DNA from 2 places in the Flavobacterium sp. WV_118_3 genome. Region 1 is predicted to be linked to the other one. Evidence: riboswitches for the same ligand, from Rfam matches in the RefSeq annotation. Region 1 holds a riboswitch; the other holds the start of a gene.
What was found. A riboswitch is a leader RNA that binds a small molecule or an ion and turns the genes downstream of it on or off. The one in region 1 is predicted to bind S-adenosylmethionine.

Region 1 (15,485 bases):
GTACTTCAAAGTTACCGCTATAGGATGTTTTCGACTGATTTTCTTTTACAACAAACCCATACTGCCCCGCTTCAAGTCCGTCGAGGTTTACTTTGTATTCACCACTACCTTTTAGAAAATCATAGTTTTTAATGGCATTGGTCTTTTTATTTTTTAACTGAACCGTAAGGCGGGCATTTTCGTCGAATTCGTAGTTCTTATTAAAATACTGTGCTGTAATTTCGATAGTTTCGCCCGAATTATAAAAGCTTTCATGTTGTACTACCAACGATTTTTTTAAGGCATTTGAAGCCAGAAACTGTATTGTTTTATCGATAAAAATATCGAATTGCTCGAACGATTTGGTTTTTAGATGACTCTCGACACGCCATTTCCAAATGTTTTCACCAAAAAGATAGGCATTCCGTTTCGCGCCGTTTTCGGTAAAAACCAATAGCGGATTTCCGGATACAATGTTGCGGATTCGGGATTGCAATAAAACATTCGCATTACCGGTAAGGGTTATCGTACCAAATGGATTTTGCAACGGTGGCATTTGTTCAAAACCAATATTATCCAAAGCAAAGGCATTAAATTGCGAATTAAAATCGGCTGAGAAATCTTCTTTCTGACTACCCATTCTAAATTGAATTGCCGACTGCGATTGGTTTAACAGATTAAAATCCGTTTGCAATCCGGTGATCGTCCAGGTGTTTAATTGCAGGTTTTTATTTAACTCCAACAGTTTTTTAAAATCGGAATTTGGCTGATACAACACCAGAACATTATAATCGTTTAACGAATTGATTTCGTTTGGATTAACGATCGTTACTTTACGTTGTTGATTCGATTCGATGGCACGTTTTAAAGCTCCTAAATCGGGATGATTTAAAGACGAAACCAACGCAATTTCCGATCGTTGATCGATAACTTCTACCGCAAAGTTCTTAGCATTATTATATTTGTTTTTTTCGTTTTCGGTTGACGTAATGACTGCTTTATACGTCTGTACGCCTACTTTATCTGCATTAAGCAAAACCGAAACGACCTGTGCTTTTTTAGACGGGCCAAAAGTCACATTTTGTTTGTAAACCGTTCCATTACCCTGTTGAATACTAAAAACGGCATTGACATTTTTAGTACCGCTATATTGTAGAAAGACTTCAACCGGGAATTTATTTTTTAGAAATGCATATTTATTGACATTCAGCTGGTTGATTTTCAAATCCAGGAATGTGGTCGTATCACCTAATACTAACGGAAAAACGGTTGTATTTTGTTGAAAACTGTACACATAATCATTTCCAATCGTCTGATTTCCATCGGTAAGCAATACTACCGGATAATTCTGATTGCGGTAAAATTGCTTTAAATTTTGAGCTACCAGATCGATATGCGTTTGTTTCCCTTTAAAATCAAGTTGCTTTCCGGCTGAAAAACCGGCATCGAAGGTATACAATTGTACGTCGTATTTCTCTTTTAAAGCACTGTTCTCTGCTATTTTTTCGGATAGTGATTTGGCCAGATCCTCCTGCTTCAACTCGCGAATCGATTGGGAATTATCGACAATTACCGGCAAAGGTGTTTTTACATCCTGATAGGTTTTCCGGGAAATAACCGGATTAATCAGCAATATAAAAATGGACAATAACGTAAAAAAACGTAAAAAAGCCAGAAACAGGTGTATTTTCGACCTGTTCCCGGCTTTGTATAAGTATTGGTAAAACGCTAAACCAAAAGCAATAATAATAGCTACTATCAGCAATACAATTGTAGATGTTGTCATTATATATTCGCTATTAAACTTTTAATTTTTAAGGTTTTACATTATTTTAACTAAATGATTATGTCAACATACCTCCATCAACATTCAACACCTGACCAGTTACGTACGCACTCATGTCAGACGATAAGAAAACGCATGCATTGGCTACATCTTCCGGCGTTCCGCCTCTTTTCAATGGAATGTTTTCTCTCCATCCTTTTACAACGTCTTCGTTTAATTTAGCCGTCATTTCCGTTTCGATGAATCCCGGTGCAATTACGTTACAACGGATATTACGGGAACCTAACTCCAAGGCTACCGATTTTGAGAAACCGATTACACCTGCTTTAGAAGCCGCGTAGTTGGTTTGTCCAGCATTTCCTTTTACTCCAACCACCGAACTCATATTGATAATAGAACCCGCACGGTTTTTTAGCATAATTCGTTGTACCGCTTTCGTCATGTTGAAAACCGATTTAAGGTTTACATCGATTACGCTGTCGAAATCCTCTTCCGAAATACGCATTAAAAGGTTGTCTTTTGTAATTCCCGCGTTATTGATCAGAATATCTACATTTCCGAATTCTGCAATTACATCATCTACTAATTTCTGAGCTTCATTAAAATCAGCTGCATTCGACTGGTATCCTTTTGCTTTTACACCTAAAGCCATTAATTCGTTTTCTAAAGCTTTTGCTGCTTCGGCAGAAGCACTATAGGTAAAAGCTACATTAGCACCTTGTTTGGCAAATACTTCGGCAATTCCTCTTCCGATTCCTCTACTCGCTCCTGTGATGATTGCGGTTTTTCCTTCCAGTAATTTCATATTACGATTAAGTTTGTTTATTTGAAATAAGTAACAAATATAACAATTCGGTTTTTAATCTGTCTGTAATACCGCTAAACTTTAAAGAATTTATTGGTTAATCGGTCCCAATAACGGCTATAGATCGCTATAAGTGTAAACAAAAACAGAAAGACTATATACCAGGTATTCCCGATCAGGTCGAAAAAACCGAGTTTACCACCGGCGAAATTCAACAATAACAATACCTGAGCGCCATACGGCAGAATCCCTTGTACGATGCAGGAAAAGATATCGAGTATGGTTGCTGTTTTACGCGGACTCAAATGGTATTCGTCGTTGATTTCTTTAGCGATACTTCCTGTGATCACTATCGATACCGTATTATTCGCAATGGCCAGATTTACAAAACTCACCAGTGCACCGATTCCCAATTGCGCCGATCGCTTGTTTTTAACCCTCGATTTGACCGTCTTTAGTACGTAATTGATCCCACCTGCCTGTTCAACCAAGGCTGCCAATCCTCCGGTCAACATCGATAATAAGAAAATATCAGTCATACTGGTAAATCCTTCGTATACAATTTTTGTAAAATCCAATACAGCGAAATCATTTCCTACTAATCCAATAATTCCTGCCATCACAATACCGGTTAGCAGCGTTACAAAAACATTTAATCCCATTATCGCCAAAATAACAACTAATACATACGGTAACAGGTTAATCCATTCGTACGTTCCTTTTTCGATAACCACTGTTGCCACTTCGCTGTTAAAACCGAAAAACAACAAAAGTAAAATGGTGATCAACGCAGCTGGCAACGCGATAAACAGATTGACTTTGAATTTATCTTTCATTTCACAACCTAACGATTGGGTTGCGGCGATGGTCGTATCGGAAATGATCGACAGGTTATCCCCTAACATCGCACCACCTAATAACGATCCGCTAATTAATGGTAAAGAAGCACCACTTTTATCGGCCAGACTTACCGCAATAGGCCCTAATGCCACTATCGCACCGACCGAAGTTCCGGTTGCCGTAGACAAAAAGGACGCAATCAGGAAAATTCCCAACGGAAAATATTCCGAATTAATATGATTGATTCCCAGATTCACAACCGAATCGACACCGCCCATAGCCTTGGTCACACTGCCAAAAGCCCCGGCCAACAGATAAATAAGACACATGGTCATGATTTTACTGTCGCCACATCCTTTGATCAGAGTATCGACTTTATCCGTAATGGATGGTTTAAATAAAAGAAAGGCTGTAATGATTCCGGTTAGCACCGCTACCGGCGACGGAAAGGCATAAAAATCGTCCAGCAGTATGCCGGCTCCTAAAAAAGTAAAAATAAATACGAATAACGGCAATAACGCTAACGCGCCGCTTTTTGTTTTGTTTTTTTTCATCATCGATTGCTTAGAAATTAAATAAGCTCACGAGACAAGCAAAACTGGATCAGAAAAGTGTGTGTGAAAAATAACAACATTTTTTCCAACAGAATTGGCTTATCGTTTTAGCACCTTGCTTGTTGTTGCAGGTTGCTATCTCTTTATGAGATTCGTGATAACTGATGCAAATATAAAAGCTTTTTTGCTTAATTATCACATAAAACGCTTTTTTATTAAAAATGAACCATGTAAGGACAATTATTCAACATTTGACAGCACCTTAATTCTTTTTATACCTGTCTTACACTATTATTGTTTTTTTTCCGCATCAATCGATAGCGAACAAAAACCAAAATACTGGCAAATTTGTAGTGCAATATTTGGAACCGTGAGTTGCTCAAGGGTTTCTTTTATTATTTTCAGAAGTTTTTCAATTTCCGTACGCGTGCCTCCAAAAAAATCTTCGATTCCTTTGATAAATTCAGAAGCCAAAATCAAAGCTGGTATATCTGCAATATCGATGAACCCGGTGTAGGACAATAAGGTATAAAGCAGTATCATTACTGCTACTTTACAAATCAGGCATTTATTAAATAGAGGTCGGAATTTTCGAACATTCTCGTTAAAAACTGCAACGAAATCATCATTAAACCGAACTCTTTTTAAAATCTTTATGTTACAATTATTCATCAAAGAGACGTACGGATTTTCAAAAAAAGAATCCCTGTTTTCAGTGTGATCTAAACTGATTTCCAGTTTTTTCATTTCCTCTCGCAGGTTTTCGATTTCGTCGTTCGAAAAAGGCTGAAATGCGTATTGTTGTCCTTCCATATTGTTATTTTTAGTTCTGTTATCTTTATTCGCAATATAAATATAGACAATTTGTACTATTTTAATTTTGTTATCAAAAATAATAACCTGATTTACAACACTATAATCACTTTAAAAATAAAACCTCTTACCCTTTCTATTTTAATATCTTTGATAACATTCTATTTATGATGATCACACAATTGTTCCCTATATGAATGCTATCGAAACTTTATATACTTTATTATTAGAAAACAAGCTTTGGGAAACCGAAACGATTTTTAAACGAAATGCTTACCTGATAACCGAAGGCTGCCTGGATTCGACTGTTTTCTTTATTGTTGAAGGTAGTGTTCGGGTATTTACCGTTGATACGGAAGAAGAAAATACCATTCGGTTTGGTTATAAAAATTCGTTTGTTACGGCGATTGACTGTTTTTTTACCGACAAACCTACTCAGTTTTATATTCAGGCGCTCAAAAAATGTACGGTTCAAACCATTTCTAAAAAAAGGCTGCTCGCATTTATAGAAAGCGATCTAACGCATTTAAAATTATGGAATACAATACTCGGTCAGCTGATACTCCAACAAATGGAACGGGAAAGAGATCTGCTAATGGCTTCGCCTGTCGATCGGTATAAAAGTGTTTTAAAACGAAGTCCGCAGGTTTTTCAGGAAATTCCGGATAAATATATCGCTTCCTATCTTCGTATGACAGCCGAAACTTTATCGCGCATTAAAAAGTCTTGATTTGCATCAATTTTTATTCGCCCGTCTTGTTCGAATTTTGTACAAATATTTGAACGATGGAAACAAAACAACTACTGGAGGAATTAACCACAATAACCCGGAACAATATTGAAATTGGAAATTCTTTTAAAGCTAATAATCCGAAAACACTCAACTGGCGGCAATCGGAAAAAAGCTGGAGTATTCTGGAATGTCTTGAACATCTGAATCGTTATGGCGATTTTTATCTGCCGGAGCTAAATCGTTGTATTGCAAAAGCCCGTTATAAAAAGCCGCAATTGTTTTATAAAACCGGAGTTTTAGGCGGTTATTTTGCCCGAATGATGAAAGCAGCAAGTCAGACAAAAATTAATTCCTTAAAAAGTTATAATCCAATCGGTAGTCAACTGGATCAAGGTGTTCTGGATGTTTTTATTACGCAACAGGAAACGTTGTTACTTATTCTTGATCAGGCACAGCAAGTTGATCTGATCAAAAACAAAACCGCTATTAGCCTGAGCAGGCTTATTCGTTTGCAACTGGGCGATACCCTATCGTTTCTGATTTACCATAACGAACGTCATATCAAACAGGCTTCGAATGTTTTAAAACAGTATTCAACAAATATTTAATTATTCAATATATAACACCTTACAGGTTTTAGAAACCTGTAAGGTGTGACAATAAAAAAAGGCTATCTACACATAGACAGCCCTTTATTTTTATAGCGATCGGGAATTAACCCAATACTTCTTTTACTTTTTTACCGATTTCAGCCGGAGAATCTACCACGTGGATTCCATTTTCTCTCATGATACGTTTTTTAGCTTCAGCAGTATCATCACTTCCTCCAACAATCGCACCAGCATGCCCCATTGTTCTTCCTTTCGGAGCGGTTTCACCAGCGATAAATCCGATTACCGGTTTACGGTTTCCGTCGGCTTTGATCCAATGTGCCGCATCTGCTTCCAGTTGTCCACCGATCTCACCGATCATAATGATACATTCTGTTTCCGGATCGTTCATTAATAATTCAACCGCTTCTTTAGTAGTAGTTCCGATGATCGGGTCACCACCAATTCCGATAGCTGTAGTAATTCCTAAACCTTGTTTTACAACCTGATCAGCTGCTTCGTATGTTAACGTTCCTGATTTAGAAACGATACCTACAGTTCCTTTTTTGAAAACGAAACCTGGCATGATACCAACTTTAGCTTCACCCGGAGTGATTACACCCGGACAGTTAGGTCCAACTAAACGACAGTCTCTGTGTTTAATATAATCATAAGCTTTAATCATATCGGCTACCGGAATACCTTCTGTAATCGTGATGATCACTTTGATACCCGCATCCGCAGCTTCCATAATTGCATCAGCAGCAAAAGCTGGCGGAACGAAAATGATAGTCGTATCGGCACCCGCCTGATCAACAGCGTCTTTTACCGTGTTGAAAACCGGACGGTCCAAGTGGGTTGTTCCTCCTTTACCCGGAGTAACTCCACCTACAACGTTACTACCATATTCAATCATTTGCGTAGCATGGAAAGTTCCTTCGCTACCTGTAAATCCTTGAACAATTATTTTAGAATCTTTATTTACTAAAACACTCATGATATTTTTTTTATATTATTTTTAAAAACTGTGTTGCAAAAATAGGGTTTTGAACGTAATCGAAGAAAGTTTTTTCAAACTTTTATCGGCTAATTTTTATTTTTTTCGCCTAGTTCAACTGGCTCATCTGGTAAACCTTATAGAGCTTATCGTCTTTGAGTTCACAGATGACCATAAAATGCGCCAAAATCATCTCTTCATTCGGGTTTTCAATAGGCGCTACATAATGGGTATACTGTAGCGATACCTTATCATTGTCTTCCAGAATATGATTGATTTCGATCCTTGACGCGACATACGATTTACTTAACTCTGTTGCCAGTTCCAGTAAATCCTGTTTGTCCAGTTGTAAAAAGCCTTTGGAACTATGCCAGTTAAAAATGATTCCATCGTGTAGAAATTCTTCCATTAAACTTCTGTTTAACGGTCCATTTGACAGATAAAATTCTTTAACCCGCTCCTTATTCATTTTTATTGATTTGTGTTAGAATTTGTGGGATCTTTTTCACATAAGCAAGCTGTTTTAGTTTTTCCCTTGACTCTTCAGCCGGGTAACCAAAATAAACTTTACCACCTTCCAGTGATTTCGAAACTCCGGACTGTGCCAGAACAACCGCTTTTTCACCTATGGTAATACCACTGGTAGTTCCCACTTGTCCCCAAAGTGTTACTTCATCTTCAATAATCACACATCCGGCAATTCCGGTTTGTGCCGCGATAAGACATTTTTTACCAATCACCGTATCGTGTCCGATATGTACCTGGTTGTCTATTTTAGCGCCTTCGCGAATGGTTGTATCACCGGTAACACCTCTATCAATGGTACATAAAGCTCCGATGCCAACGTTATTTTCGATGACCACACGACCGCAGGAAACCAACTGATCAAATCCTTCCGGACGTTTTTTATAATAGAAAGCATCCGCGCCCAAAATACTACCGGCATGGATAATCACATTATCACCGATTACCGTATCGTCGTATAAGGTAACATTAGGATGAATCAGGCAGTTTTTACCAATTACTACATTATTCCCGATAAAACAGTTCGGTTGAATTACGGTACCTTCACCAATAACAGCGGTATCCGAAATAGCAACTCCTGTTGCTTTAAACGGTTTAAAGTGACGTGATAATTTATTAAAATCGCGGAACGGATCGTCCGACAATAAAAGGGCTTTCCCTTCAGGACATTCCACTTCTTTATTAATCAGAACTATTGTGGCAGCCGATTGTAATGCTTTGTCGTAATATTTCGGGTGATCCACAAAAACAATATCACCCGGTTCAACCACGTGAATCTCATTCATTCCCATAACCGGGAATTCAGCATCACCTACAAATTTACAATCAATTATCACAGCGATTTCACGTAAAGAATAGGTTCTTGTAAATTTCATACTATTGTAAGATAAAATTGGGCAATATAAAATTGCCCAATAAAAATAAAATTATTCTTTAACCCGTTCCATATAAGAACCGGTAGCGGTGTCGATTTTAATTTTGTCGCCTTCGTTAATAAACAAAGGAACGTTAATCGAAGCTCCTGTTTCTACTTTTGCCGGTTTGGTGGCATTGGTAGCCGTATTTCCTTTAACTCCCGGTTCTGCATAGGTTACTTCCAATACTACAGATGCCGGCATATCTACTGATAATGGTGCTTCCGTTTCGGCATTGATCTGAACCATTACATTTTCTCCTTCTTTTAATAAATCCGGAGCATCAAGGATGTTTTTATTTAAAGCAATCTGCTCATACGTTTCCACATTCATAAAGTGAAAATCTTCTCCTTCCGCGTATAAAAACTGGAATTTGTGTGTTTCTACCCGAACTACATCAATTTTGTGTCCTGCCGAAAAAGTATTATCCAATACTTTACCGTTGGTTACACTTTTTAATTTTGTTCTTACAAATGCAGGTCCTTTTCCTGGTTTTACGTGTAAAAATTCTACAATTTTATAAATATCATTGTTGAATTTAATACATAATCCGTTTCTAATATCAGCCGTACTCGCCATTTTTTATTTTGTTTGTTTATTTAAAAATCTATTTGCTTACTTATTAATATATACCGGTATACCCTTTCATGACACCTCTTGAAGAATTACGAATGAATAAAATGATCTCATCGCGTTCCGGAGTGGCTTCCATTTCGGCCTCAATAATGCTTAAAGCCTGAGTGGTATTGTAATTTTTCTGGTATAAAATTCTGTAAATATCCTGAATTTCTCTGATTTTTTCAGTAGAAAATCCTCTTCTTCGCAATCCCACCGAGTTGATACCCACATAGGATAATGGTTCTTTTGCTGCCTTTGTAAACGGTGGAACGTCTTTACGCAAAAGCGATCCTCCGGAAATCATGGCATGCTCTCCGATATTGATAAACTGGTGTACTGCTGAAAGTCCGCCGATGATAGCAAAATCGCCAACCGTTACGTGACCTCCCAAAAGTACGCCATTTACAATTATTACATTGTCTCCGATATGACAATCATGTGCTATATGCGCCGTGGCCATAATAAGACAGTTTTTACCTATTTTAGTAACACCGGATGCTATTGTTCCACGGTTTACCGTAACACATTCCCGTACTGTGGTATTGTCTCCGATAATAGCCAAAGAATCTTCACCTCCGAATTTTAAATCCTGAGGAACAGCCGAAATAACGGCTCCCGGGAAAATATTACAGTTTTTTCCAATACGGGCACCTTCCATAATCGTCACATTGGAACCAATCCAGGTTCCCTCCCCGATTTCAACATTATTATGGATCGTTGTAAAAGGTTCAATCACCACATTTTTCGCAATCTTTGCGCCCGGGTGTACGTATGCTAAGGGTTGATTCATACTTTGCTTGTTTAATTCTTTTTCACGATTTGTGCCATCAATTCGGCTTCAGTGACTAATTTTCCGTTGGAATAAGCACTGGCCTGCATATGACAAATTCCTCTGCGGATTGGTGACAACAGGTCTAACTTGAATACCAGTGTATCGCCCGGCAATACTTTATTTTTAAATTTCACATTGTCAATTTTCATAAAGTAGGTCAGGTAATTTTCCGGATCCGGAACCGAACTTAAGATAAGGATCCCTCCGGTTTGTGCCATCGCTTCCACGATTAAAACACCCGGCATAACCGGCGCTCCAGGGAAGTGCCCTACGAAGAAATCTTCGTTCATCGTTACATTTTTCAAACCAACCACATGCGAATCGGACATTTCCAGAATTCGGTCTACCAACAAAAATGGCGGACGGTGTGGCAACATAGACATAATTTTGGTTACATCCATTAAAGGTTCTTTATGAAGATCGTATACCGGAACCTGATTGCGTTGTTCTGTTTTAATAATTTTCGACATTTTTTTCGCAAATTGTGTGTTTACATAGTGTCCTGGTTTATTTGCGATTACTTTCCCTTTGATTCGGGTTCCGATTAAAGCCAAATCGCCAACCACATCCAATAGCTTGTGACGGGCAGCTTCATTCGGGTAATGTAACGTCAGGTTATCTAAAATTCCGTTTGGTTTTACAGAAATTTTTTCTTTTCCGAATGCTACTTTTAAACGCTCCATTGTTTCCTGCGATATTTCTTTATCTACATAAACAATAGCATTGTTCAGGTCACCTCCTTTTATCAATCCGTGTTCCAACAAACTTTCCAGTTCGTGTAGGAAACTGAATGTTCTACAATCTGCAATTTCGGTTTTAAATTCACCGATCGATTTCATGGTAGCATTTTGCGTTCCCAATACTTTGGTTCCGAAATCAACCATAGTGGTTACCTGATATTCGTCGGCCGGCATCACGATAATCTCGCTACCCGTTGCTTCATCGGTATAGGAAATTACTTCTTTTACCACATAAACATTTCGTTCGGCGTTTTGTTCTTCAACACCGGCTTTTTCGATTGCTTCAACAAAATATTTTGATGACCCGTCCATAATTGGCGGCTCTGAGGCATTTAATTCAATAATAACATTATCAATATCACATCCTACTAATGCGGCCAGTACGTGTTCGGACGTCTGGATTTTAACGCCTTTCTTTTCAAGGTTGGTCCCTCTTTGCGTATTTACAACATAGTTGGCATCCGCTTCAATAATCGGTTGTCCTTCCAAATCTACACGTATAAAGGTGTAACCATTATTCACAGGAGCCGGTTTAAAGGTCATGGTTACTTCCTGACCTGTATGGAGCCCTACTCCTTTTAATGAGATTTCGTTTTTAATGGTTGTTTGCTTAACCATGGCTTAAATTTTGGTTTTATTTTGTTGCTATTTTTTTCGTTTTAAATCTTCGATATCTTTTACGATTTTCGGCAGGTTTTTAAAAACCACATAGGATTTGCTGAAATCGCCGTAATTAAACGCCGGACTTCCCTGTATGGTTTCAAAATCTTTTACACTTCGGGATACTCCGGACTGCGCCTGTATCTTAACATTATTCCCTATCGTAATATGACCTACGATACCTACTTGTCCGCCGATCATACAATTTTTACCGATTTTGGTCGATCCGGCTACTCCGGTTTGCGATGCAATTACGGTATTTTCACCAATCTCCACATTATGCGCAATTTGTATCTGATTGTCCAGTTTTACCCCTTTACGAATAACAGTCGATCCTAAGGTTGCACGATCAATTGTAGTACAAGCACCGATGTCGACATTGTCTTCGATGATCACATTACCAATTTGCGGCACTTTATTATAGACCCCTTCTTCGTTTGGTGCAAAACCAAAACCGTCGGAACCAATAATGGAACCCGAATGGATCACACATTTTTTACCGATTTCGGTTTCGGAATAGACGCGTACACCGGCAAATAATATGGTATCATCACCAATCGTTACATTGTCGCCCACAAAACTATTCGGATAAATTTTTACATTATTTCCGATTTTCACATTGGCACCGATATAACAAAAACTTCCCAAATACAGATTTTCCCCATACGTTACATTGTCAGAAATAACCGAAGGCTGTTCGATTCCGGACTTCATCAGTTTTACCTGATTGTAATATTCCAGTAATTTGGAAAAGGATTTATAGGCATCTTCTACTTTAATAAGTGTCGTTGTAAGCTCCTGTTCCGGTTCGAAAGTAGCATTAACGATTGTAATCGTCGCCTGTGTGGTATATATATAATTAAGGTATTTCGGATTGGCTAAAAAAGTTAACGATCCCTCCGTACCTTCTTCTATTTTTGCTAATTTATAGACTTCGGCCGCGGGATTCCCAACAACTACTCCTTCTAAAATACCTGCAATTTGTTCAGCTGTAAATTTCATCCCGACAAAAATATAAAATTTAATTTAATCTAAACTTCCTAAAAGTACTTTTGGAAAACAGATATAATATTTGGTAACCGGTTTGGACAGGGCTTTCAGATTCATTTGGTCGGATGCTTCGACAACATCTTCCACCGTTCGGTCTTTTTTCAGGATCCGAATCGGCTCCCCAGCTTTATTATAGGCCTGATTTTTAATTTTCCCTTTAAAAACAAAATACTCCGCTTCTTTTTCGCTCATCGGATGTATCATTAACCATTTCTTTTTTAGCGCTTCCACTTCCGAATTTTCTACTTTTTCGGACACCATACGAATCTTAAGCAAATCGCGATTAATAATCATTTTACTTAAGGAAGCCAATACATAATCTTCGTGAAATTGCCATGCTTTAATCGCACTCATAATGTCAAAGTCATCCAATTGGGCGAATTTGTCCAGTATATCGTTATCAAAATCCTCTAATGTCACCTTGTGTGTCATAAAAAATTGTAATGGTTTGCTACATTCCGGAACCTGTCCTTTTTGTGCCAGTTCTTTGGCCCGCTTTAATATTTTAGTCAGCGTTAATTCTGCCACCACACTGGTTTTATGTAAATACGCCTGCCAATACATCAGTCGACGTGCACCTAAAAATTTTTCTACCGAATAAATTCCTTTCTCTTCGATAACCAACAGATCGTTCTCTACATTCATCATCTGAATCAGACGTTCGGAATTAATATTTCCTTCGGCTACGCCACTATAAAAGCTATCCCGTTTCAGGTAATCCAAACGATCCATATCCAACTGACTCGAGATAAGCTGCAACATAAACTTCCGGTGATAATCGCCTTTAAATACCTGAATCGCCAAACTTAGCTTTCCTTCAAATTCTTCATTAAGGCGGTTCATAAACAGCATGGAAATCTCCTCATGATGTACATCTTCCACAATACTGTGTTCCATCGCATGCGAAAAAGGACCGTGACCAATATCGTGTAATAAAATGGCGATATACAAAGCCGTTTCTTCCTCATCCGAAATAACAACACCTTTAAAACGCAATACCTGAACCGCTTTTTGCATGATATGCATACATCCCAAAGCATGATGAAAACGGGTATGATGCGCTCCGGGATAAACCAGATACGACATCCCCATTTGCGAAATACGTCGCAAACGTTGAAAATAAGGATGCTGAATCAGGTCGTAAATTAAGGTATTAGGAATGGTTATAAAACCATATATAGGATCATTCAGAATTTTAAGCTTATTGATTTGGCTCACCGTATAATTGAATTAGAGTAACAAATATAAAATAAAAAACAGGAATTTATTTTCAATTTCAATCATATTTCGTGTTACCGCTGTTATACATCCAAAATTAGCCGCGCGAATATTTTTACAAAATACTCATTTTGCGAATAAAAAAGTAAAATTACCTGTTAAAGTAATTGTATTTTTAGCTAAATTAGTAACACTAAATCACATAGTTATACACAAAATGCGATTTATTAGATTTTAAAGATCCATTGTCAACTTCTAATTTTTGCCTAATATGAAATTGTCCCTTCTTTTTATCTTAGCTTTATCTTGTGTTTCCGTATTTGCTCAGGTCGGCATCGGTACTACAACTCCGAAATCGAGTCTGGATATTTCCATCGCAAACAGCCTAACCCCTACAAATACCGATGGAATTTTAGTCCCCAGAGTCAATAATTTTCCGGCTTCAAATCCCAGTGCCACCGGTTTATTGATTTATCTGGACGATACCGATAATAACGATCCGCAACCTGACGGTTTTTATTTCTGGAACAAAACCAAATGGAATTATGTTTCCGGATGGAATTATTATGGCAATGAAGGTACTTCTCCTTCTACCGCTGCCATCGGAGTAGCCGCAAATGGTGACTATATCGGTACAAAAGACAATGCCGATTTTGTAGTTGGAACCAACGGCCTGGAACGACTTCGCATTACGGCTGCCGGAAATATCGCCATCGGAAAAACCAATCCGACCAAACGTCTCGAGATTAATGCCAATAACGATTATGTGAAATTTGAAAATCTTGCCACCAAAACAACCTCTACTAAGACTTTTTTTATGGTGCGTGACGCAAATAACGAGGTCGGTTTATCGGAAGTCGAAAATGTAGCCGGTCAATTAATCCGTATCGGACTCAATACGGCTACTTATGACACTACCGAAAAAGCCATCCGTTTTAAAGATAATAACGACGCTACCGAAATGGGCGGCAACAATTTTATCAATACCGTAACCGGAAGCTCCTTTACCGAAGGTGGCAATCTGACGACTGATAAAGATTTTATTAATTTACCACCCGGAACCTATAAAATCACACTCAAAGCATCCTATACCAACGGTAGTAGCGGCTTATTAAGTCTTTCGACTACCAATAATATCACCTTTCGTTTTTATGTAAACGGAACGGAATACTCCCGTCAGTATTCCAATTTTAATGCTACCGGACTTTTAAGTTTGGGGATTGCAGCCGACTTAGTAAAAAACGATTGTATTTTTACCGACTTCCTTACCCTGACAGCTGCCTCTACTCCGATTTATTTTTCGGTTCAAAACGATGGATCCGTTCCCTATACCATTACCGGAAAATCCGGCAGTGGTTATCGCTCCATTATTCTTGTCGAACGTTTACGTTAGCACTTTTCTCCCATATTTACCTGTTATTTCTTTATGATAAACCTTAAAGGAATGGCATTATTTTTCCTATTTTTCTTATAAAAAATAGCGTCTTGCGATTTTTAGTAAATAATTGTGAAAATTATGTTCCTAAAAACCAAAAAAGTAATTATTTTTGTTCTGTTGTAAAAATTACGGAAAAACCGTAATTCAAATCCAAAATTATTTATATAAGTAAATTAATTCCATTTTACAGCGCTGTTAAAAAAAGAACACCTTATTGTAAAAAAAATAATTTTCCTTACAATCATGGCATATTTTTTGACAAAATAGTTTAGGAACAGTTAATGAATTGATAATTATATTAGAACCTGAAAATGCAAGAGGGAAACATACAAACCGCGAAAAGTATCTTAACGCGTGTTAAAAAGGTCTTTAAAATAAAAACAGATGCACAAT
Region 2 (15,485 bases), 1.4 Mb from region 1:
GTATTTTGTTTTTTCGTAAGTCGAAAATCCTCTGTGGATTACGCCTAATTTTTTGATATTGGCATTGTACAAACGTTCCACTCCTCCAAGCCATAACGCCAAATCGGGATTTACCGGATTTTTAACCAGTACAATTTTATCGGTATCTTTTAACGCATCGGCAATTTCCTGAACGGCAAACGGGTTTACAGTCGTTCTGGCCCCAATCCACAATACATCTACATCGTGTTCCAAAGCCAGTTGCACATGATTTGCATTAGCTACCTCAACGGCCAACAACAAACCGGTTTCCGCTTTGGCGCGCTGCAACCATTTTAATCCGATGGCGCCTACGCCTTCGAAACCACCCGGACGTGTACGCGGTTTCCAGATTCCTGCTCTGAAAACACTTACATCCGAATCCTTTAATTCGTGTGCTATTTTTAATACCTGTTCTTCTGTTTCGGCACTACATGGCCCGGCAATCACCAACGGGTGATTCAAATTGAAAGCGTCCAACCATGTTCTCATTGCAGCATTATTCTCCATAACTCAATTCTTTTTTTAAATGTATTCCTTTTAAAATTTCTTTTATCGCATTTGTTTGTTCCATTTCGGCATAAACCGAATCATAATCACCGGTTTCCAACAGGTTTTTAAAATGATTCAGGTTTTCAATATATTCGGATAATGATTTCAGCACCATTGTCCGGTTTTGTTTAAAAATAGGCGCCCACATAGCCGGCGAACTTTTAGCCAGTCGGACGGTACTTTCGAATCCGCTTCCTGCCATATCGAAAATATCTCTTTCGTTCTGCTCTTCTGCTATAACGGTTTTCCCCAACATAAAAGAACTGATGTGCGACAGATGCGACACATAAGCAATGTGTTTATCGTGTGCTTTTGGGTCCATATAGCGGATTCGCATCTTTATTTTTTTAAACAATTGCAGGGCTTTCTCCTGAATTGCAAAAGCTGTTTTTTCAATTTCGCAAATGATATTTGTTTTTCCTTCAAATAGCCCTTCAAAGGCTGCCGACGGTCCTGAAAACTCCGTACCCGCTATCGGATGCGTGGCTATAAAATTACGCCTTTTCGGATGGTTTTCAACGACTTTACAGATTTGTTCTTTTGTCGACCCCACATCCAGCACGACGGCATTCTCCTTTATCCGATCCAGTACTTCCGGCAAGACATCCACCGCCTTGTCCACCGGGATGGCCAAAACCACCCAATCGGCTTCCGACAATTGTTCCCAGTCGGCCTGACGATCGATGATGCCGCGTTCCAATGCTTCTTTAACATGGCTTTCATCAGTATCAATTCCAAAGAAAACCGCCTGTTCATTTTGTTTTCGAAAGTCGAGTGCCAACGATCCGCCAATCAGCCCCAGACCAATTATAAAAACTTTTTCTTCTGCCTTCATCTATTCAAATCGCTTTAGAATTTCTTTAATTTTTTCTTCCGGAATACATAACGAAAATCGGATGTATCCTTCGCCATTACTCCCGAAAATCGTTCCGGGTGCTATAAACAGGTTTTTATCGTATAACAATTTGTCGACAAAAGCTTCCGCCGATTTTTCTTCTGGTGGTAATTTCGCCCAGACAAACAATCCGACGCTATTAGTATCGAACGTGCAGTTTAATTTTCGCGCCAGTTTAAAAACAAGATTCCGTCTGGTTTGATACACTTCGTTTTGTTTTGCAAACCAGTCGGCATCGCTTTGCAACGCCGCAATCGCTCCTTTCTGAATACCGTAAAACATTCCGCTGTCCATATTGCTCTTCACTTTTAGCACCGCCTGAATTACCTTTTTTTCCCCCATAACCATTCCTACACGCCAACCGGCCATATTAAAGGTTTTACTAAGCGAATTCAGTTCCATCGCCACCTCCATCGCTCCGGGAATACTCAAAATAGATTCCGGATTCTCGTTTAGTATAAAACTATACGGATTGTCATTTACAATCAGAATCCGGTGTTTTTTGGCAAAGGCAATCAGTTTTTCAAACAACATACGATTCCCTGTAGCTCCTGTTGGCATATGCGGATAGCTTACCCACATGAGTTTTACCCGTGAAAGGTCTTGTTTTTCCAGGACTTTAAAATCGGGTTCCCAGTTTCGTTCGGCAGACAAATCATAGAAAACACTTTCGGCGCCGACCAAATTGGCTACCGATGCATAGGTTGGATAACCCGGATTTGGGATCAGCACACCGTCTCCTTCATTTAGGAACGCCATGGCAATATGCAGGATTCCCTCTTTTGATCCCATTAACGGCAATATTTCCGAATCCGGATTTAGGTTTACTTTAAAATGCGTCGCATAAAAATTGGCCATCGCCTGACGGAGTTCCGGTAATCCCTGATAACTTTGGTATTGGTGTGCAGCTGGTTGCAACATGGCTTCCTGTACGGCTTCCATTACCGCAGTTGCCGGCGCCAGATCCGGACTACCAATTCCCATATTAATCACTGGTTTTCCTTTGGCTTGCAACTCCCGTACTTCCCGCAGTTTTTGCGAGAAATAGTATTCCTGAACCTGATCTAATCTTTTTGCTGTTGTAATCATACTACTCCTTTTTTATATTCCCCTAAAACCTTAAATTCTTTCGTTATTTGCTGCAAAGTAGTTCTTGCCTTTTCATAATCGGCATACTTGTCGAACGTGACATCGATAAAGAAAGAATACTGCCAGGGCTTTTCGATAATTGGCATCGACTGTATTTTGGTAAGGCTCAACCTGTACTCGTTCATAACATTCAGAATTCCGGCCAGACTTCCCTGCATATCTTCCAATTCAAACTTCAACGAAACCTTATTAATATCCGGTTTCGGAATAACCGAATTTTGTGCTTTTACAATCACAAAACGGGTTTTATTACTGGTTATCGTATGGATATTTTCGGCCAATACGGGAAGCTCATACAGCTCGGAAGCCACTTTACTGGCCACTGCTCCGATTCCGGAGAGTTCTTTTTCGCGGATTCTTCGCGCGGTATCGGCGGTATCGGCATCTTCCACCAGTCGGATATGCGGATAACGGCTAAAAAACTTTTTACATTGCAATAACGCCATCGGATGGGAATGTACTTCCCGGATATCGTCGATCGTTTGTCCCGGCAACGCCATCAGATTCATCCGGATATCCAGATAATGCTCCCCGATAATGTGCAGTTTATTAAAATCAATAAGTGCATAATTCGGAATAATCGATCCGGCAATCGAATTTTCCAATGCCATGATTCCCAGATTACGATCGTCGTCGAGTACATTTTTCACCAATTCGTCGAACGACATACATTCGATAAGGTTTTTACTTTCGTTAAAGTATTCTTTCGCTACCTGATGGTGGAAGGAACCTTTGATTCCCTGTATTGCAATTTTCCTTTCCATAAGCCAAAAAAAAATCCCGATGGAAAACATCGGGATTGTATTATAGTGTTATAATTCTTTCGTATACTTCGATCAAATAACCATATGACAATCCCTTTCTTCTTTCCAGAAAAAATAAAAGAAATTGTTATAATAAAAAGTGTTACTTGAATTCATGGTTTTTTTGCCATTGTATTTGAATGACAAAATTAGAAAAAAAATATTTTCCCCTGTCCGATTTTTAAAAAATTTATGATTTTTAAAATAATCAGCATTAATTTCTTCTTATTTTTGCTCCAAATCAGGTATTAGTATGTCTATTGAAGTTTTAAAAATATCCAAGAATTACGGTGAACAAAAAGCATTGGATTCGGTTACATTTTCGATAAAAAAGGGAGAAATTGTAGGCTTCCTTGGGCCGAATGGTGCCGGAAAATCAACCTTAATGAAAATACTGACCACTTTTTTGGATGCCGATGAAGGTACGGCCACTGTTAACGGTCATGATGTTACAACAGCACCAAAAGCTGTTCAGAAATCGGTTGGCTATCTTCCGGAACACAATCCTTTATATCTGGATCTATACGTTCGCGAATACCTGGCTTTTAATGCCGATGTATATAAAGTAGCGAAATCCCGTATCGACGAAGTGATTGCGCTTACCGGATTAACACCGGAAAGTCATAAAAAGATAGGAGCACTTTCCAAAGGATACCGGCAACGTGTTGGACTGGCCACGGCTTTATTACACGATCCGGAAGTATTGATTCTCGACGAACCTACCACAGGACTTGATCCGAACCAGTTGGTTGAGATCCGTGAGTTGATCAAAAATATCGGAAAAAACAAAACCGTTTTTCTTTCGACGCATATTATGCAGGAAGTAGAAGCGATTTGTGATCGTGTGATCATCATTAACAATGGTAAAATCGTAACCGATAAAAAACTGGATAGCCTGATGAATGAAGATAACGAACAGGTTATTGAAGTAGAATTTGACTATCAGATTGAAGCCCAATTAATTGCTAAAATTCCAAACCTGCAATCGCATCGAAATGTTCACGATACCATTTGGGAACTTACTTTTACAACGGAAAAAGACATGCGTCCGGCCGTTTTTGATTTTGCACAGGAAAATGGTTTAAAAACCTTACAGCTCAATCTGAAAAACAAAAATCTGGAAGCCGTATTCCGCGAAATGACGCAGAAAAAATAAGTTTAATTATAGACTACATGCCCGGTATAATGCTGGGCTATTTCTACTAAAGACGGGTTGTTTTTTAGCACGACATTCCCAGTACTGTAAATATTTCCTTTTATATCCTGTTGCGGATTTACAATGATATCGTTGGTACTTCGCTGAAACACATAAATATGCTGAGCCATCAGGTTTTGCCCTTCAAAACGCTCTTCCCCGGAATAAAAAGCAATAGTCAAATCGGTCACTTTTCCGGATATCCGATATAACGTCGCCCGGTTATCTTCGACCTTTAGATTCGTACATTTCAGTTGCAAATCGAATACCCCGGAAGCCGTATCGGAATACATTCCCGACTGTAACGTCAGATCGTCAAAATTCAATATCCCATCGGAGGTTATATCAAATTGGGAAGCCGAATAAATCCCCGTCAGATCCGGCACCGTGATATACACCTTCGTCACATTTTTATCCCGAAACCAACTACAGCCATTGGAATTTCGGAGGTACAATTTATTTTCCGAAACAGAAACACTGATTCCCGACATCAGATTGGAACCCGTTTCGACGACTACTTTTGTTTGGCTTCCTTGTTTGATCACCACTCCGATTCCTTCTCCCACATCAATTTTCTCAAAATCGGCCACCTCGATTTCGTTGGTAATCATACTCCCGGAAGCCATAAAACAATCCGGTGCTTTTTCGGAATTACAGGAGAACAGCACAAAAAGGATGATCAATAAACAAGAATAATATTTTGTCATTTGTTTCATTTTACAATCGGATTCCAAGACTACATTCGAGCGCTTCGGCTTTCGCAGCATGTGTTTTTAAACCTACTCCTGCGGAAACGTTACGGGTCACATAAAATTTGAGTCCTAATCGCTGGTAAAAGGACGCGCTTATTTTTGCGGGATCATATACATAATACCCCAGTTGTGTTTCGAAAGTAAAGCGGTTTACAAACAGTTCGTGTCCTATAAAAACACCGGCTCTTTTATAATCGACATTAGGATCGCTGTTTTTTTCGTAATAGGCGATCGCCATATAGCGGATGTATTCTTTCAGATAGAGCGACCAGAAGAAATCGCCTCCGAACTGAATGGCACTTTTTTTACTGATCCGTTTATCGACATACCCCGAAAGCACATAAAACGGATATTGTCCGCTACCAATCACATCGCTTTCATTCACACCACCGCGAAACACCACGTTATACCGCAACGGTTCCGTAAAACGGGTAGTATCTTTTAGCACGGTATATTCCGGCTCCTGTTGATCGAAATTATAATTGAGTCCAACGGTAAAAGCCATGGTATTGGTACTGGTATTCGGTGCTTTGACATTGGCATTCGAATGATGCACCAACAATAATCCGGTTTGTACTCCGAGGCCTTTCCACACATGCTGTTTGTTGTAGTTCAGCATAAAATAAGTCGAGGGCATCAAGCGCGTACTATAGGCAAAATTCCGAAAGTTGGTTTCCTTATCATACGGATTGGTACTATAGGCAATCCCCTGACCGATTCTAAATTGCAGGTTTCGCTTTAGAAAATAGAAATTATAATGTCCGTAAAGTCCGTAAAGATTTCCTAGCGCTTCGTTTTTATTTCCCTGATACTGAAACGACAGTCCGTAATCCGGGAAATTATAGTCCGACTGCCAGGCGGCACTCCCATAGGTTTTGCGATTGATTCCGAGTAAGATTCCTTCCGGATGCGACGTAATAAGATGTTTTATCGCATTATTATGCGGCAATATATTCCCATAGAAGTAATTGGCTTCCACAAAATAGCGCTTCTCTTTTGCATTTTGGGAAAAAGCGAAACCATAAAAAAGCAGGAATACTAAGTATAAATAATGTCTCATTTTGTCTTTGGCAAGCAGACAAATATAGACAAATCAGAATATATCCATCATTTTCTGACACAATTCTTATCTTAGCAAGACAACAATTCCTGTTTTTACTCCCTATACATTTTATCCTCTACAAATACCGTAAATCTATACGATTTACGATTTTAAGCATTAGTATTTTTCTTTTTATAAATTAAACCATGAAAAACATACGAAAAATTTTATTCTGCTGTCTGATTAGTTGCTATACCTATGCGCAAATGAATATAGACTATTATTATACCAATAAGAATCTAAATATAAGTACAGGTCCATTTGAAACAGGCACAACTGTAACAGTAAATTATCACGATTTCCCGCCAAAGAGTTCCTCTTGGTTTTGGTTAGTTGTTATGCCTCATAGCAAATCTGCAGTTTATAATCCTCTTGCAGGAGGTGGTCGTCTGGATTACTCCGGTTATATTTATGGAAACGGCAGTTGGTCAACTACTTTTAACAATGAAGGTGAGTTCTCCATTCTTATAGCAAAAAATCCGGTCAATGTTATATTTCAAGGAGCTATATTCTTTAAAATTGTCAAAAAAAAGCTATCGTTGGACAACATCGTAACAGCAAAAGAAGCCGTCCATATTTCCCCAAACCCGACTAATGGCTTGTTCAAAATAGCAACAGCGGAAACTATTTCTGAAATACAGATTCACGATCAAATGGGAAAATGTGTCCTAAAAACAGCTTCAAATTCCATAGACATTACGGCACAGCCCAACGGAATTTACTTTGCAACCATTCAGGATAAGAATAGTAATGTCGTAAAACGAAAAATAATAAAAAAATAAAAACACCTGTAAGGTTTAAAATCTTACAGGTGTGAGCTCTTAAAATACAGTTGCTGCAATTTTCCGGATACTTTCCGAACGTCCCATCGAATAGTAATGTAAAACCGGTATTCCGGCGGCTATTAATTCCCGACTTTGGGCAATGCACCATTCGATTCCGATTTCTTTTACGGTTTCATTATCCGCTGCTTTTACCACTTCCATAATCAATTCATCAGGCAAATCCACTTTAAAACGATGTGGAATCTGATTGAGTTGCTTTTTGGTAGAAATTGGTTTTAAACCCGGGATAATCGGCACTTCGATACCTTCTTTCCGGCATTTGGCTACAAAATCGAAAAACTTACGATTATCAAAAAACATTTGGGTAATGATATAATCTGCTCCGTTTTTGATCTTTTGTTTTAGGAAATGAATATCGCTATCCAAGCTCGGTGCTTCCATATGCTTTTCGGGATAACCGGCCACGCCGATACAAAAATTGGTCTTATTGGTATTTTGCAAATCCGCATCCAGATAAATCCCGTTGTTTAGGTTATTGATTTGCGTTACCAGTTCGCTCGCATACTGATTTCCTTCTTTTTCGGGTTTAAAATAGATTTCGCTTTTTACCGCATCGCCGCGTAAAGCCACTACGTTATCGATTCCGAGGAAATCCATGTCAATCAGGAAATTTTCGGTATCTTCTCTGTTAAACCCACCACACAGAATATGCGGAATGGCATCCACCTGATATTTATTCTGAATTGCCGAACAAATTCCAACCGTACCCGGTCGTTTTTTAACGATTTTCTTTTCGAGCAAACCATTAGGCAACTCTTTGTACTCGTATTCTTCCCGGTGATAGGTCACATCTATAAATGGCGGTTTAAATTCCATCAGCGGTTCGATATTATCAAAAATGCACTGAATGTTCTGGCCTTTTAATGGCGGTAATATTTCGAAAGAGAAAAGCGATTTCCCTTTAGCATTGGCTATATGTTGTGTTACTTTCATCGTTTTCGTTTTGTTAGTCGGCTATATTGGGATTGAGCCATTTCTCAGCATAATCATAGGTCACTTTTCGACGTTTGGCATAATCGCGAACCTGATCTTCTTTTATCTTCCCCAGTCCGAAATACTTACTTTCCGGGTTTCCGAAATAATATCCGGATACCGAAGACGCCGGCCACATGGCCAGACTCTCTGTTAACTTCACCCCGATTTGCGTTTCTACGTTCAATAATGACCAGATCGTATTTTTTTCCAGATGATCCGGGCAAGCCGGATAACCGGGCGCCGGACGGATTCCTTTGTACTTTTCGGAAATCAGTTCGTCATTACTCAGCACCTCATCAGAAGCATATCCCCAGATTTCTTTTCGCACTTTTTCGTGCAGGAATTCGGCAAACGCTTCTGCAAACCGGTCGCCCAAAGCCTTGATCATAATTGAGTTATAATCGTCGTGAGCTGCTTCAAATTCAGCCGCTTTTTCATCCACTCCGAAACCGGTAGTAACACAAAAAGCGCCGATATAATCCTGTTTATCACTTTCTTTTGGCGCTATAAAATCGGACAATGCAATGTTTGGTGCTCCTTTTGTTTTTTGCGATTGTTGTCGTAGCGTTAAAAACGTTTCCAATACGTTCCCTTTCTCATCATACACTTCGATATCGTCGTCGTTTACCTGATTAGCCGGAAAAACCCCATAAATACCTTTGGCTTCCAACCAGTTTTCGGTTATAAGTTGCTCTAACATTTTTTGTGCATCCTGAAACAAGATTATTGCCTGTTCTCCTACCACTTCATCTTCTAAAATATCTGGGTATTTTCCATGCAAGTCCCAGGTTCTGAAAAACGGTGTCCAGTCGATATAATCGACCAGTTCTTCCAGTCGAACCGTAATGGTATGTACTCCGGTTTTATACGGCTTTTGTGGTGTAAACTGATCCCAGTCGAGCCTCAGTTTGTTGGCTCGTGCTTCGGCTAATGTCAGGAAGTTTTTATCGCGCGAACGGTTTAAAAAACCTTCCCGTAACTCGTCGTATTCCGAACGTATGGCTTTGGCGTAATCACTTTTTACATTTTGATTGATCAGATTTCCTGCGACGGTAACTGCACGGGATGCATCATTCACATGTACTACTGTTTCGGAATATTCCGGAGCGATCTTTACCGCCGTATGCGCCCGGGAAGTTGTCGCTCCACCGATCATCAGCGGAATTTTTATATTGAGCTTATCCATCTCTTTGGCCAGATACACCATTTCATCCAACGATGGTGTGATCAATCCACTCAGACCGATAATATCTACCTGCTCTTTAACTGCTATTTCGATAATTTTTTCCGGCGGAACCATCACCCCTAAATCGATAATTTCAAAATTATTACACCCTAAAACTACCGAAACAATATTCTTACCGATATCGTGTACATCGCCTTTTACCGTTGCCATCAAAATCTTTCCGGCAGAGCGGGACGCTCCGTCTTTACCCGCTTCGATAAACGGTAACAAATAGGCCACCGCTTTTTTCATTACTCTGGCCGATTTGACCACCTGTGGCAGGAACATTTTTCCACTTCCAAACAAGTCTCCTACAACATTCATTCCGGCCATCAGGTTTATTTCGATCACCTCAATCGGTTTCTGTGCCAATTGGCGTGCTTCTTCCACATCAAGTTCTACAAACTCATCGATTCCTTTTACCAATGCATGTGTGAGTCGTTCCTGTACGGTTCCGTTACGCCATTCCTGATTTTGTTTTTCGATCGTTTTGGCATCGCCTTTTACATTTTCGGCAAATGCCAACAGTCGCTCGGTTGCGTCATCTCTACGATCCAGCAATACGTCTTCTACATGTTCCAGCAAATCTTTTGGAATTTCATCGTATACCTCCAACATCTCCGGATTTACAATCCCCATCGACATTCCGTGCTGAATGGCATGATACAGGAAAGCCGAATGCATCGCTTCGCGCACCCGGTCGTTCCCCCGGAAAGAAAAAGACACATTACTCACTCCACCGCTTACATTAGTATATGGCAGGTTTTCACGAATCCATTTTGTCGCGAGGAAAAAGTCGATCGCGTTCCGGCGGTGTTCTTCCATTCCGGTAGCCACTGGAAAAATATTCGGATCGAAAATGATATCTTCCGCCGGAAATCCCACCTGATCAACCAAAATATCGTAGGAACGCTTACAGATTTCAATCCGACGTTCATACGTGTCTGCTTGTCCGGCTTCATCGAAAGCCATCACAATCACAGCCGCACCATAGCGTTTAATCAATTTAGCATGGTGGATAAATGTCGCTTCACCTTCTTTTAAACTGATGGAATTCACGACACATTTTCCCTGTACAACTTTTAAACCGGCTTCGATGATTTCCCATTTGGAGCTATCAATCATTACCGGTACACGGGAGATATCAGGTTCCGAAGCGACAAGATTCAGGAATCGGGTCATTGCAGCTACACCATCGAGCATCCCTTCATCCATATTAATATCGACAATCTGCGCGCCACCTTCTACCTGAGCGCGGGCAATATCGAGTGCTTCTTCATATTTTTCTTCTTTTATCAGGCGCAAAAATTTCCGTGACCCGGTCACATTGGTGCGCTCCCCTACATTCACGAAAATACTTTCCGGAGTGATAATCAACGGTTCTAATCCTGATAATCGCAAGTATTTTTTACAATCTGCTTCAGCCATTTTCTCTATTCTAAAATTCTGGGTTGGTATTCTTTTGCCACTTCGGCAATCAGGCGGATATGCTCCGGAGTAGTTCCACAGCAGCCGCCAATAATATTGATCAGGTTATCGTCGAGATATTCTTTTATCAAAACCTGCATTTCTTCCGGTGTCTGATCGTATTGTCCAAAAGCGTTGGGCAATCCGGCATTCGGATGCGCCGATATATTAAAAGAAGTATTGTGCGCCAGTCGTTTTAAATACGGTTTTAGCTGATCAGCTCCCAAAGCACAATTAAATCCGACACTTAGTAACGGAATATGCGAAATCGAAATCAGGAAAGCCTCAACCGTTTGTCCGGACAAGGTTCTACCGGAAGCATCCGTAATGGTACCACTTACCATTACCGGGATATCGAGATTGCGTTCTTCTTTTACCTCATCGATGGCAAACAAGGCGGCTTTGGCATTCAATGTATCGAAAATGGTTTCCACCAGTAATATATCACTTCCGCCATCAATAAGTGCTTCCACCTGTTGTTTATAGGCAATCCGCAGATCGTCGAAAGTAACCGCCCGGAACCCGGGATCGTTCACATCGGGCGACATACTGGCCGTACGATTGGTTGGTCCTATAGAACCGGCTACAAAACGTGGTTTATCTGGATTTTGCGCCGTGAATGTATCGGCTACTTCACGGGCAATTTTAGCCGATTCGTAATTGAGTTCGTACACCAGATCTTCCAGATGATAATCGGCCATACCGATAGTAGTTCCCGAAAACGTATTGGTTTCGACGATATCGGCACCCGCGTCAAAATACTGCGCGTGGATTTCGCGAATCGCCTGTGGTTGTGTAATGGAAAGGAGATCGTTGTTCCCTTTTAGCGGATGCGGAAAATCTTTAAATCGGTCTCCCCTGAAATCTTCTTCCGAAAAGTTGTATCGCTGTAACATAGTTCCCATGGCTCCGTCGAGAATCAGGATTCTGTTTTGCAGCGCTTCATTAATCTTTGACATTTTTAGTTTTTTTTTTAGTTTTGGCCAAAGTCAATACGAAAACAGCGCCGAAAGCACTATAAATGTGTTGTCTTAGCTTTTGCCGTTCTGAAAATCAGTGTAAAAATGTCATCCGTAAAGAGAGAAGGAATACCAGAAAAGTATTCTCTTTGTTATCTATCCTAAAAATCAATTTGCCTTGTTTTCGGGTAGAATGTAGCACCTTCTTTAAAGAGTAAAGGGTTGCTAAGGCTTCATCGGGTCTATTCCCTCTGCCTTTCGTGATAACATTTCAGTCTGTATAAGAACAGTGCAAAATAACGCAATTGTTTTATACCAACCAAATTTCCATGCTTAAATTGCTACGCGAGTGCTTGTTCGAGATCGGCAATGATGTCGTTTACACTTTCCAAACCGGCCGAAATCCGTACTAATCCATCGGTAATACTAACCGCCAGGCGTTCCTGTTCCGTGAGTTTACTATGTGTGGTAGACGCCGGATGTGTCACGATCGTACGGGTATCGCCTAAATTTGCCGACAACGAACACAGTTGGATTTTGTCCAGAAACTGTCGCCCGGCTGCGATGCCACCTTTGATTTCGAAGGCGACTATATTTCCACCCAATCGCATTTGTTTTTTGGCAATCTTATATTGCGGATGCGATTTTAAAAAAGGATATTTTACCGTTTGTACGTTGGGATGACGCTCTAAAAAGAGCGCGATCTTCTCGGCATTTTCGCAATGTTTTTCGACCCGAACGGCTAATGTTTCCAAACTTTTTGATAAAACCCAGGCGTTAAACGGAGATAATGCCGGCCCGGTATTTCGCGAAAACAGATAAATCTCCCGGATCAATTCTTCCTTTCCAACCGTTACGCCTCCCAAAACCCGACCTTGACCGTCGATTAATTTGGTTGCCGAATGAATCACCAAATCGGCTCCAAAGGCAATAGGATTCTGAAGATACGGTGTTGCAAAACAATTATCGACAATCAGAATCAGGTTGTATTTTTTAGCAATTTTTCCCAGATATTCCAGATCGAGAATGTCCACGGCGGGATTGGTTGGCGATTCAGCAAACAGAATACGGGTATTGGGTTGGATATAACTTTCGATCGTTTCCGGTTCGGTAATTGAAAAATAGCTGGTTGTGATATTCCATTTTGGAAAATACTTTGTAAAAAGTGTATGGGTCGATCCGAATACACTACTGGCCGACACGATATGATCACCGGCATTTAACAGCGCAGCAAAGGTCGAATACACTGCGGCCATTCCCGTAGCAAAGGCATAACCCGACTCGGCGCCTTCCATTTGACAGATTTTTTCCACGAATTCACTGGTATTTGGATTGGAAAACCGACTGTAAATATTCCGATTTTTTTCTTCGGCAAAAGAAGCCCGCATATCTTCGGCATCTTCAAAAATAAAACTGGACGTCAGGTACAAGGGTACTGAATGTTCCAAATATTGGCTGCGTTCTGTTTGGGTTCGAATGGCCTGCGTTTCGAATCCCAATGTTGAATTGTTCATGGTTTTGTTTGTTTTAAGATAGTTTTATTTCTTTTCCGACAATCGCAGAATATCTCCAAAGACACCTCTTGCGGTTACCGAAGCACCGGCACCGGCGCCCTGAATGATAATGGGTTGATCCCCGTAAGAATCGGTATAGATTTCAAAAATTGAATCGGAACCTTTTAATTGTCCCAAAGCAGAATTCCCCGGAACGGAAACCAGTTTGACATCGAGATTCCCTTTATCCTGTTGTAAGTCGCCCGACAATTCGCCGATGTAGCGCAATACATAACCCGGTTGCTGTTTTTCTTTTACCGACTGATAAAGCGTGTCGAGTTCGGAAATCCGGTTTAAAAACTCCGAAGCACTACCTTGTTGCAATTTTTCAGGGATCAGGTTTTCTATTTTAATTTCTTCAAATTCATTTTGCAGATCAAGTTCCCGAGCCAGAATCAGTAATTTACGCGCCACATCGTTTCCACTAAGATCTTCACGTGGATCGGGTTCGGTAAAACCTTTGTCGACCGCTTCCTGCAACACCACACTAAAAGGTCTGTTTTCGACCGAGAAATGATTAAACAAATAACTTAACGTACCGGAAAAAACGCCTTTTATCTTGGTGATATTCTCCCCGGAAAGATGTAGTAATTTAATGGTGTCGATAAGTGGTAAGCCCGCGCCTACATTGGTTTCGTATAAATAATTTTTCTGATTATCGGCCAGTGTTTTACGGAGTTTTTGATAGAACGCATACCCAACGGTATTGGCTATTTTATTCGACGAAATCAGATCGAAACTTTTTTCAGCCAGCGGAATATAATTTTCGATAAAATCGGCACTGGCCGTATTATCAATCGCAATCAGGTTTTCCAGATGATTTTCTTCCGCATAATCGATCACGTCATCTACACTGTATAATCTCCCACTTTGCTGAATTTCTTCCCGCCAGTTGGTTGTAATTCCGTCTTTATTCAACAGTGCTTTTCTGGAATTTCCAATGGCAAAAATGTTGAGTTTGATTCCTTTTACTTTTTCAATATTCGCTGCGGAAGCCAAAACCTGATCAATCAGTGTTCCGCCAACCAATCCATGTCCGAACACTGCAATATTGATTTTTTTGGCCACCCCGAATATTTCTCCGTGAATCACATTCAGCGCCTTATGGGTTTGCGCCTTTTGGACAACCAAACTCACATTTTTACCGGTTACGGTATTATTAAACAATACCGGTACAATTTTATTTCGGATTAAAGCCGTATAGGGTTTGTGAAACGTACTCAAATCCTGACCAATAATAGAAATCACTGCTACATTATCGTTGGCCGTGATTTTACTTACATCCTTATTATAAAAATCATTTTCAAACTCACGTTCGAGTCCTACGATTGCTTTGGTCACTTTATCGGCAGCCACTATAATTCCGATTCCCCTTTCGGATGATCCCTGTGAAATAATACTCACACTGATCTCATTATCGGCCATCACGCGGAAAATACGGGCATCGATTCCGGTTTTACCCAAAAGACCTCTCCCTTCCAGGTTGATCAATGCAACATTATCCAGTACCGAAAGTGTTTTAATTCCTTCGTTATCCGATATGGCCGTGATCAGTGTTCCTTTATTAAGATGATTAAAAGTATTCAGTACCCGAAGCGGGATATTTTTTTCGATAAGCGGTACGATGGTTTTCGCGTGTAGTATTGTCGCTCCGAAGTTGGCCAGTTCGTTGGCTTCGTTAAACGACAACCGCTCTATTTTTTTAGCGTCTTTTACCAGATCGGGATTGGCAGTATAGATGCCATCCACATGGGTATAATTTTGTAGTTCTTCAGCTTCGAGATAATTTGCAATTAAAGAGGCGGTATAATTACTTCCGTTACGGCCCAGTGTAGTGGTTTCGTCATTGACATTTGATCCGATAAACCCGGTGATGACATTGATGGTGGTGCCGTTATGTTGTTTGAAGTGATTGAGGATGTTCTTTCGTGAAGTTTGTTCCAGCGGTTGTGCATTTCCGAATTTGGTATCGGTCTTGATCAGTAATCGCGTATC

Region 2: another riboswitch for S-adenosylmethionine. It lies ahead of ABFU83_RS00215 (homocysteine S-methyltransferase family protein); the one in region 1 lies ahead of ABFU83_RS06645 (Na+/H+ antiporter NhaC family protein).

Annotation. Positions count from the first base shown of each region.
Region 1 covers NZ_CP156060.1:1,443,391-1,458,875, forward strand. Annotated here, with positions in the region: gene ABFU83_RS06635 (hypothetical protein) at 1-1,765, opposite strand, end outside; gene fabG (3-oxoacyl-[acyl-carrier-protein] reductase) at 1,824-2,570, opposite strand; gene ABFU83_RS06645 (Na+/H+ antiporter NhaC family protein) at 2,645-3,964, opposite strand; SAM-I-IV-variant riboswitch at 4,034-4,130, opposite strand; gene ABFU83_RS06650 (hypothetical protein) at 4,256-4,777, opposite strand; gene ABFU83_RS06655 (Crp/Fnr family transcriptional regulator) at 4,971-5,507, shown strand; gene ABFU83_RS06660 (DinB family protein) at 5,564-6,118, shown strand; gene sucD (succinate--CoA ligase subunit alpha) at 6,225-7,097, opposite strand; gene ABFU83_RS06670 (nuclear transport factor 2 family protein) at 7,207-7,566, opposite strand; gene ABFU83_RS06675 (UDP-3-O-(3-hydroxymyristoyl)glucosamine N-acyltransferase) at 7,559-8,497, opposite strand; gene efp (elongation factor P) at 8,549-9,115, opposite strand; gene lpxA (acyl-ACP--UDP-N-acetylglucosamine O-acyltransferase) at 9,159-9,944, opposite strand; gene ABFU83_RS06690 (bifunctional UDP-3-O-[3-hydroxymyristoyl] N-acetylglucosamine deacetylase/3-hydroxyacyl-ACP dehydratase) at 9,956-11,344, opposite strand; gene lpxD (UDP-3-O-(3-hydroxymyristoyl)glucosamine N-acyltransferase) at 11,372-12,388, opposite strand; gene ABFU83_RS06700 (HD domain-containing protein) at 12,413-13,654, opposite strand; gene ABFU83_RS06705 (hypothetical protein) at 13,926-15,047, shown strand; gene ABFU83_RS06710 (helix-turn-helix domain-containing protein) at 15,404-15,485, shown strand, end outside.
Region 2 covers NZ_CP156060.1:45,781-61,265, reverse strand. Annotated here, with positions in the region: gene ABFU83_RS00265 (bifunctional 3-deoxy-7-phosphoheptulonate synthase/chorismate mutase type II) at 1-528, opposite strand, end outside; gene ABFU83_RS00260 (prephenate dehydrogenase) at 518-1,405, opposite strand; gene ABFU83_RS00255 (aminotransferase class I/II-fold pyridoxal phosphate-dependent enzyme) at 1,406-2,554, opposite strand; gene ABFU83_RS00250 (prephenate dehydratase) at 2,551-3,378, opposite strand; gene gldA (gliding motility-associated ABC transporter ATP-binding subunit GldA) at 3,671-4,573, shown strand; gene ABFU83_RS00240 (head GIN domain-containing protein) at 4,576-5,319, opposite strand; gene ABFU83_RS00235 (acyloxyacyl hydrolase) at 5,330-6,424, opposite strand; gene ABFU83_RS00230 (T9SS type A sorting domain-containing protein) at 6,613-7,248, shown strand; gene metF (methylenetetrahydrofolate reductase [NAD(P)H]) at 7,288-8,244, opposite strand; gene metH (methionine synthase) at 8,258-10,939, opposite strand; gene ABFU83_RS00215 (homocysteine S-methyltransferase family protein) at 10,945-11,937, opposite strand; SAM riboswitch class I at 12,087-12,207, opposite strand; gene ABFU83_RS00210 (aminotransferase class I/II-fold pyridoxal phosphate-dependent enzyme) at 12,279-13,451, opposite strand; gene thrA (bifunctional aspartate kinase/homoserine dehydrogenase I) at 13,476-15,485, opposite strand, start outside.